DNA from 3 places in the Peribacillus sp. V2I11 genome. Region 2 is predicted to be linked to each of the others. Evidence: predicted binding sites of a transcription regulator. Region 2 holds the regulator's gene; each other region holds the start of a gene.
What was found. Region 2 encodes LexA, which represses DNA repair genes until DNA is damaged. Its sites were predicted from a motif close to CGAACATATGTTCG; they were not measured.
Positions count from the first base shown of each region.

Region 1: QFZ73_RS21080 (Y-family DNA polymerase) is a predicted target of LexA. The motif match lies at 1,626-1,639, and genes of this name have one in related genera.
Region 3: QFZ73_RS05150 (YhjD family protein) is a predicted target of LexA. The motif match lies at 1,965-1,978, and genes of this name have one in related genera.

Region 1 covers NZ_JAUSYW010000001.1:4,306,139-4,309,424, forward strand. Annotated here, with positions in the region: gene QFZ73_RS21065 (hypothetical protein) at 13-315, shown strand; gene QFZ73_RS21070 (hypothetical protein) at 261-539, shown strand; gene QFZ73_RS21075 (C40 family peptidase) at 620-1,279, opposite strand; gene QFZ73_RS21080 (Y-family DNA polymerase) at 1,694-2,953, shown strand; gene QFZ73_RS21085 (YolD-like family protein) at 2,980-3,286, shown strand, end outside.
Region 2 covers NZ_JAUSYW010000001.1:393,688-396,973, forward strand. Annotated here, with positions in the region: gene QFZ73_RS01840 (YneB family resolvase-like protein) at 1-633, opposite strand, end outside; gene yneA (cell division suppressor protein YneA) at 653-964, opposite strand; gene lexA (transcriptional repressor LexA) at 1,120-1,743, shown strand; gene QFZ73_RS01855 (glucosaminidase domain-containing protein) at 2,008-2,589, opposite strand; gene QFZ73_RS01860 (hypothetical protein) at 2,905-3,192, shown strand; gene QFZ73_RS01865 (hypothetical protein) at 3,224-3,286, opposite strand, start outside.
Region 3 covers NZ_JAUSYW010000001.1:1,063,032-1,066,317, forward strand. Annotated here, with positions in the region: gene addB (helicase-exonuclease AddAB subunit AddB) at 1-347, opposite strand, end outside; gene lepB (signal peptidase I) at 538-1,101, opposite strand; gene QFZ73_RS05145 (TVP38/TMEM64 family protein) at 1,135-1,749, opposite strand; gene QFZ73_RS05150 (YhjD family protein) at 2,040-2,411, shown strand; gene QFZ73_RS05155 (STAS domain-containing protein) at 2,836-3,060, opposite strand.

The DNA of each region.
Region 1 (3,286 bases), 3.9 Mb from region 2:
GGAGGGATTTTCATGAAGATGATTGTAAACCTTTATATATATATAATTGTTGCCTTTATTCTGGTCAGCTGTCAATCCACTGATTGGAACATGGATGAAGCCATAGATAAGGGGGAAGAAGGTTTCATTACGGATCTTGACGATAAAAGGATTTTGATTAAAGGGACGTACTATAAGGTGGCCAATGATACATATATTCAAGATCAACATGGTAATGACCTCGATTTCTCTGACCTGGAAATCGGGATGAAAGTGAAACCATGGCATCGGGGCGGGGTGAAGAAATCATTCCTGGGAAAGCGGAAGCGGAATTGATTCTTGTTTCGACGGATGAAAAAAGCTTAGCCGAACAAAGGGCGGTCACTGCTGCCCTCGATCATGTCAGCAAATCGGAAAGCCAGCGATTCATGGTTCTCGATGTCGTCCATTTACCCTTAGAGCATGTTTATAATATCGAAATGATGAATCGTTCCAACTTGGACTCTTCATTCATGGTGACAGTCGAGGATTTAACGGATGAAATATTATATATAAAATAAAAAAACCGGATGAATCACTTTGATTCTGTCCGGTTTTTTTATGGGATTTCACTCACAAGGATGAGCTCATGTCCTGGATTTTATAAAGTTTTCGCACCTAAATATTTTGGTTTCCAATAAGGATTATCCATATCCGTGATGGTTATTCCTTTTGAAGACGTAGCACTAATGAATTGACCATTTCCGATATAGATCCCAACATGGGATACTCCTGTTCTTCCAGAAGAAGTATCAAAGAATACAAGATCACCTTTAGCTGGTGATGATACTTTTAAACCTGTATTGGAATAGAGCAATGATGTTGTACGCGGTAAGGTAATTCCTTGAGATTTCTGGAATACGTAATAGACGAAGCCTGAGCAGTCGAATCCAGTTGGTGTTGTCCCGCCCCATTTATAGGGTTTGCCTATTAAGGTTTTTGCATAGCTGATCAAGCTTGTATTATTGACATTATAAACACCAAGCGCATTAAATGTGCCCCGGCCGGCAATTCCGTCGACAGTTAACCCTTTGGCTTTTTGGAATTTTTTTACTGCGGATACAGAATAGGTACCATAATATGTAGTCAGTGAACCTGAATATGTGAAATAACCTTTGGTTTTTAAAAGTTGTTGTAGTTGTTTGACATCACTATGTGTCATTCCGGGTCTGAGGGTTTGGTCTCCAATATTGGCAAAGGCTTGCAGTGGGGTTAGCATCATGGCAGATGCAACAGCAGCTGAAGCGATCCATTTCTTCATAATTTTCATTTCCTCTCTATCTATCTCTCTATTATTCTTAACAATATTATCCTACAATACCATTATGACAATTTGACATAATTTTGGTTACAGTTTCATTACAAAAAATGAGTAGTAAGACTAAAGATTAAATAGACGAAAGTCTGTTGAAAAGGGTGAAGGAATTTTAAAAAACTAAGCATAAGGATCCATTGAAAATTATTCAAGCTACCAATTGATTCTTTTTAAAAAAACTATTTGGATTTATAGTATAAATTTGCTATATTACCCATTTTAAGTATCTATTATATTTTTCAAGGAAATTACAATAAAAAGTAGAAATTTGTATGAAAACTTCCATTGAATAAGAACGTATATTCGGTTAAAGTTATGAATATAATAAAAGCGAACGTATATTCTTGTTAGGGTGAAGAAATGATGGATTATGGGACGATGCCGAAACAATCAATTATGTGTATCGATATGAAAAGTTTTTATGCAAGCTGTTCAGCGGTCATGCTTGGTCTGGACCCGCTTGATTGTTATTTGGCGGTGGTTGGTGATTTGAAGAGGACAGGGAGCATTGTGCTTGCGGCTTCTCCAAAGATGAAGAAGGAATTTGGCATCAAGACAGGTTCGCGGATGTTTGAGATCCCGAATGATCCGAGGATTGTGGTCGTTGAACCTAAAATGGCGACCTATTTAAGGGTCTCGACGGAAATCACCCGCTTGTTCAACCGTTATGTGCCCAAAGAAGCGATTCACGTATATAGTGTGGACGAAAGTTTTGTGAAAGTCGATGGTGCCGCTTCTTTATGGGGAGATGCCCGGATGATAGCTGAAAAGATAAAAGATGAAATCGAACGGGAATTACAGCTCCCCTGTGCCATTGGAATTGGACCGAACATGCTTATGGCAAAACTTTGCCTTGATTTGGAAGCCAAACATAAAGGGATTGCAGAATGGAAGTATGAGGATGTGCCAAGCAAACTTTGGCCGATTTCCCCGCTTCGTGAAATGTGGGGGATCGGCAGGCGCGTAGAAAAAACCCTTCATGGAATGGGAATATTTACGGTTGGGCAGCTTGCCAATTATGATCTTGAATTACTTGAAGCGAAGTTTGGAATTATGGGCAATCAGCTTTACCACCATGCGTGGGGAATAGATTTATCCGATATGGGGGCAGCGATCATCGAAGGGCAGGTGAGCTTCGGCAAAAGTCAAATCCTGCTGCGGGATTATAAGGAGGAGCATGAGGTAAAGCAGGTCATGTTGGAAATTTGCGAAGAAGTTGGAAGAAGGGCACGCACCCATCGCAAGGCAGGAAGGACGGTTAGCCTAAGCATTGGTTACAGCAAGGATGAGTTTGGCGGAGGTTTCCATCGTTCGCGTTCGATTAGCGAACCGACCAACATTACGCTGGAGTTATATAAAGTGTGCCTGGAGCTTTTTCATGAGAACTATAAGCAAAAAACGGTTCGGAGCATAGAGGTCAGACTCTCGAATATTGTGGATGATAACGAAATGCAGCTGACTTTATTCGATGCTTCGCGCTGGAAGAAGCGGGAATTGAGTTACACGGTGGATCGAATCCGCCATAAATATGGAGCCAAATCTTTATTGCGTGCAGTTTCGTATACGGAAGCGGGTACAGCCGTTCACCGAAGCAGGCTGCTTGGTGGGCATAAGGCGTAAGGTTGACTTTGAAGGGAGGGAAAAGAATGATTCGTGATCGCGGCCGTATCAAATGGACATCGATGATGTTGCCGGAGCATGTGAAGATGCTTCGGGATTGGGTGGTGGAAGATGGCTATGAAACGAAGCGTATCCTGGATGAGCAGCAACTGGAAGAAATGAATGCGGTAATGGGGGAAGCGATGGAGGAAAGAAAGGATGTCACGATTGCTCATTATGAAGGAAACCGGTATCAGCTGTTAATCGGCAGGATCCATTATTATAATGAGCTCACCCAAAAGCTTCATATCGTTGATCGGTTTCAGCAGGCTCACTATATCAGGCTTTCCGATA
Region 2 (3,286 bases):
CATTTGATGTTCGAGAAAACGCCTGTTCACAGTAGCCTTAGATACATTGTATCCAAAGCCCCTTAATGTGGCTGCGATTTCTGAGAATGTCAATCCATTGGCCCGAAGTTTAATAATTTCTTCAATAGGAATCTCCATACGGTCCCTTCCAGTGGAGTTCCTTTGATTCTGAAGGTTTTTTTGAGGACGGTACCCTTTTTCAACGGCTCTTATCATCCCGCGCTTTATTTTAAGATTATGTAGTTTCCTTTGATATTCTTCTACAATACCGACTATCTGGATGACCATGGCATCCGAATCCGATAACTCAAGCTCTCCATCGTGTGAGAGCGTATAAATTTTCACATCTTCTTTAAGGATGAAATGGAAAAGGGCTATTTTGGCATTCCCTCTTCCCAGTCTTGTTTCGTCCTGGATTAATAGTACTTCAGCTTCTTTGGTTTTAAATAGTTCGAGCATGTCAAAAATTCCATCCCGATTCAACTCATAACCACTTGCCTGTTCTTTTATAATGGAAACAACTTCCACATCCATCTTTTCCGCCAATTTGACTAATTCATCTTCCTGCCTTGCCAATGATGTTTCCTGTGACTCTTTTTCTGTGCTGACCCTACAATAGATTACCGCCTTCATAATACCCTACCTTCACTACTTACTGCTCACTGGCCAAATTCTGGACAAGTTCTTCCTCTTTAACCGGTATGACGATGACTTGACCAGTTTTAATAGAATCCGCCCTGACTCCATTATGCTCTTCTATCCAACCAATGAATTCTTTTTTTGTCAAATTTGCTTCTTCATACTCTTCGGCAATTCCCCATAGGGTGTCACCTTCACTTACTTCTATAGAAAGGAAATCTTTTTTTTGATCATTGTTCAATGTACAAGAGAATAAAATTGAAAAGATGAATACTGATCCCGCTAATAGAATCGTATAAATATAATTTTTGTATAATTTTTTCATAATTATCCCTCCAAAGCGAATGTTCGTTCGTATGTTATGGTTAAATTATAATACGAACATTTGTTTCAGTCAACAACTAAATTCGAACTTATGTTTGTATAGAGTTGGGGGCCATGCTATAATGTAGCAAAGAACATTGGGGAAGAGGTGCACTAATGACTAAACTATCAAAACGGCAGCAAGATATTCTTGATTTCATTAAAGAAGAGGTCCGCCAAAAAGGGTATCCACCTTCCGTAAGGGAGATTGGCGAAGCTGTGGGACTTGCATCAAGTTCAACAGTACACGGACATTTATCCCGCCTGGAAAGTAAGGGCCTGATTAGACGTGACCCGACCAAGCCAAGGGCCATTGAAATAATGAATTCGGAGGAAGCGAACAGTATTCCCAAAGCCAATGTCGTGAACGTGCCGTTACTTGGAAAGGTAACAGCGGGCATGCCTATAACGGCCATTGAGAACATAGAAGAATACTTTCCGCTTCCTGAAAGCATGGTTCCACATGATGACCATGTATTCATGCTGGAAATCATGGGTGAAAGTATGATCGAAGCAGGAATTCATGATGGGGATTATGTCATCGTGAAACAACAAAGCAGTGCCAATAATGGAGATATCGTCGTGGCCATGACGGAAGATGATGAAGCCACTGTAAAACGATTCTTTAAGGAACCGGATTACATAAGGCTTCAGCCTGAGAACTCAAATATGGAACCAATTATTTTACGAGATGTTTCGATACTTGGAAAAGTAATCGGCTTATATAGGCAAATACACTAAAAGCGCTAACCGCGCTTTTTTTGTTTGTTTAATTTATGTCCCAAATTCTCTCAATATGCATATGGAAGAGTAGATTTTGAGATATTTTTTAATAGAATCAAGTTTTCATGGAATATTAACATCCTTTATAACGGATGAAAGGTATACTATCGCCTGTCTTGATATATGTACTTTTAAAAAAACTATTTCAAATAAAAAAGGAGAGCGGTAAAATACCGCTCCCAGTTAAAATTCATTTCACTCTTAATCTTTGGTTCACTTTAATTAGGTTAGATCGACCAAGTCATTCCACTGTTGAATCTGCACTTGTGTAGAACCATATGCCTTTGCAAGCCCAGAGACTGAATCCCCCTTTTTGACAATATGATAAACCTCTTCGGTGCTTGCATCATATTTAGTTAAATCACTTGTTTCAATTAGGCTCACCAGTTTTTCTATATATTTCGGGTCCGAGGCGTAACCCGCATCGAATATTGCTTTGAGTGCTTTTTTGTAATCTTTTTCTCCAATGACAGCTGTATAGAGACTTCTATTCCACGAAGTTCCCTTTACATATAGATTGGCAAGATCTCGAAGACTTACTTCCCAAGTTGGGTATTTTCTAAATTTGTTCCATACTTGAACGGGCACACCGTTGACATATTCCATTGTTTGAATAATGACAGACTCGCCCTTAAAGTCACCTTTTGTACCAAATATATTTTTCCCTTGATTTGCTAATAAGCTTGTCCCATATCCACTCTCCAAGCAAGCTTGTGCAATGACAACAGAAGGTAAAATTTTAAATTCCTTTTGAATTTTCTGGGCATAAGGAGCAATATGCTTAATAAACTTTTCCTTGCTCATTAGAACCTCCAATTATTAGAATCACTTTATTTTTTCACTGTTTATCTTTATTCTTATCGTATTCTAAAATATGGGAAAGGTTACAGCTTGTCCAACAAAAAATGTTCGGAAAAGTGGCTCGCTCCGCGTTTTATTAAAACCATTCTCCCCTTCCAAACAGGAAAGCCGTCAATCGATATAATATAGATTTATGGATTTTATTTTGATAACCTTTCAATAAATAATTTTTAAATATGTATTCATATATTATGGTATAAAACCTTGATAAATAGTAAAAATTAATTTTAAAAACTTTCATGTTAAGGTGGTGAAATTATGGACTTCCCAACCATCCATACAAACTTTTGGGATGCAGTGATAGCCATTCCTACCATCATGATTCTTACTCAACTTATAAAGGTCATGTTTCATGTTCCTCCTAAATTCATCCCAAGCATCGCTTTAGGTCTTGGCTTATTCATTTCCATTTTCATAAGCCATCGTCATCATTTGGTTGCAGGAATTTTCATGGGCTGGTTTTATGGCTATGCAAGCATAGGCAATTATGCTGCACTCAAGACTGGTATTTTGTCTTATAGAGAATCGTATCAAAAGGCGGATTAAATCTATACAGGTTGTCACTCGTTGCAATTCATCAATCTTTTTTATTGCCAGGAGACTTGACTTGCTTATATCCCCATATAACGCCCGTAAATTT
Region 3 (3,286 bases), 670 kb from region 2:
TTATCAGCAGATCGACGAAACATCTTTAACTCTTCCTTTTTATCATCCATGATCTTCCGTATCAACATATTAACGCCAACACTGTCCAAATGTAGCCGGCTCATCCCCCCGGTTTCCTGAAGAACGCGCCAAGCAAGCCTGCTAAAACTGAAAACCTGTGTCCGGATCATTCCGGCAAGGCCTGGTGTTTTAATTAATTTATATTCAGATAGAAACGTCATCTGATCAGGAACCAGGTAGATAATTGGATTTCCTTCGGGATCTTCTGCCAATTTGGAGCGAATTTCGTCCAATATATTCGAAGTTTTCCCTGCACCTGATCTTCCCAGTAAAAAACGGAGTGACATCTCTTTTTCCCCCTTATAACATAATATCTAGATCCATCATACCAGAAATACTTTCGTCTTTATGACTAAGTTTCTGTTTCCAATTAGATTTACTTTCTATTATTTTACCGTTTCCCTTTAAAAAACACCAATCGTACGTTCGCGTTTTTCCCAAAAAGAAAAAGCCCACATAATTTTTGGGCTTCCACAATCATTCACCTGTAAATTTATAATTGAATTCTTTGACCGGCCAATATCGAACATCCACTTTACCGACAACATTTTCAACCGGTATATAACCAAAGTGACGGCTGTCAGCACTTTCAAGACGATTATCACCCATGACAAAAAGCTTGCCCTCCGGAACTTTGGTCATGTCCGTCAATTCTTTTAATGTAAAATCACCCGTAAAGTCCTGTCCTGGGAAACCTTCCTTGAATTTCTCAAGATAAGGCTCATCCACTTTCTCACCATTTACGTAAAGCCAATCATCTTTATAACGAATTCGGTCACCTGCAATCCCTATAACTCGCTTAACATAATCTTCTTGTGAATTCGCATGAAAAACAATAATGTCAAAACGGTTGATATCATGAATCTGGTAATTGATTTTATTCACGACAAGTTTATTTCCATCTTCAAGGGTCGGCTGCATCGACTTCCCTTCAACATCATAGCTTGAAAAGAAAAATGTACGGATTAAGATGTAAATAACAAAAGCTATCATCGCTGGTTTTATCCAATCGGATAAAGAATTCCTGTTTGTTTTTTCCATCTAATTCAACCCCTACTACATTTATATACTAATTTATTGTCCTTCTTCCCTCTTCATGCTTTTATTTAACCGGACCTCCAGTCTTTTACCCACATACCAAAGGATAAAGATGACGATCCCGATAATGATCGTACGCACCGGCTTATGAATTAAGGATACTAAATCGTAACCTACGAAGCTGATCGTAAAAATCATCACCGCTTTCCCTCCCACTACTGCAAGTCCATATTGCAAGGGACTGACTTTTGAAAGTCCTGCCACGATATTAACGATAGCCGAAGGTGTAAAAGGGAAGCAGAGCAATATGAACAAAGGACCGAATCCATGGGTTTCCACCCAAACCATCAACCTCTGCACCTGCTTATGCTTTTGCAAAAATCTGAAAAACCTCATTTGACCATATCTTCTAATAACCAAAAAGATTAAAAAAGAACCCGCTACCGCACCAATCCAAGAAAATAAAAATCCCCACCAGAGACCAAAAGCCGTTGCATTAGCAAGCACGAACACCACTAAGGGCAAAAAGGGCAAAAAAGCTTCCAGCATCGGCAGTAAGATCCCAGGAATTGGACCGAATGAGCGATATTGCTGAATAAGTGCAGATATATGATCAAGTGTAAACCACTCACGTATAGTATCCAAATCCATAATTATCTCCCTCGACATGCTGCTATCAAAGCAGCATAAACTTATTAAAAACTGTTTATTTTAGATATATCACTTTCCCCTGAAATTGCAAGAATTATTATCCATATATCTTCATACTTTCCCTATCTCCGGAAAACATAATCTTGTTAACGAATATTTTATGATTTATCAAAACTGCTTGCTTATACACTGAAAATACATTAGGATAAAAAAATAGAACGAATGTTCTCATCTTTGCAAGGTATACATACTATATTAAAAACGTGCTATTTTAGAAAGGAGCGGTCAAGATGACCCGCATTCCAGAAGATGACCGAAATATGATTGAAAAAGCCATCTACCTTCCTATGGTTATTACAGTCTTAAACCGGGATCTCAAGGTCATCGAAATTTGTCCGTTCAAATTAAAAAGGCCCTATTCGGAGCTAGTCGAACATATTTTAAAAGTGGTTCAAGACGAACTTGCCGAGGTACGGCGCTATTTGCGCAAGGAGAATATTAAGGTTAGTGAAATCAAACGCGATGAATCCTTCACGATGTATTGTTTTTTATATAAAGGATACGAGGAACATCATAATTATTTCAATCCCCGCCTTCGCAACAAAACCGAAGACTTGTTATGTCATTACTTTTTCGAAAAAAAACACCGTTCAAGGAATTAGCGGGTTACAGGTATCCTCCATATATGTTTGTCTGTGAAATATGGGTGGGTTTTTGGAGCCTTTTGGGGAGAATACAGATACCCTTAGTAAAAAAGTATGACCATAAAAAAAGCATTTCATCTTTCCTGGCATAAAGATAAGGCATTTCAATTTTTCAGAATTAAGATTGATAAGACCCACTTACATCCATTCACCTGTTTGGATTTTCCATTATCATTGTCCTGCCAATAATATAATTGGATAGGTTCAAAACCATGGATTTACTGCCATGAAATATTACTTTTCGATCCAGGCATAGCCTATGTAATCAAGTTCATACTGAATATCCTTAACCATTTTAGTTTTGAGATTCTTTAAATCAAAGTTATTTACATGCTCTTGGCAAAGGTTGGAGTGACACCCGTTATGGTCGTTTCCACCCCCATCAAACAAGAGCACTCATCATATTGAAGAGAAAGGTAGGAAAACAGTTATCTTGAACGAGGAGCTTCGACAAATCAATGATAAAGTAACCAATATCATTATCCGCTGCAGAATGTAAAACATCACTCATGATTTGCTCTGATCGATTGCCGTGAACAATACCCTGTATCGAATGAACGGAAATGCCTTTAGTTATCGGGATGATCGGTACGATTAAAAAGCCCATGCCATACTTTGTTTGATCGAGCTCTATCATATGGAATAAAATGGGATAAAATGTCTGCCATGGATTTCAGATAGTTAATATCTTCTTCTGAAAACACCTTTTCCTCCTTGTCCATTACACAAAGGGTCCCAAATATATTCCCTTTCCCTCCATATTCTACGCTGTATCCTTCTAGTATAATCTCCTCTTCCCTATTATAGGAACTGAGGACTGTCATCGCCGTTTC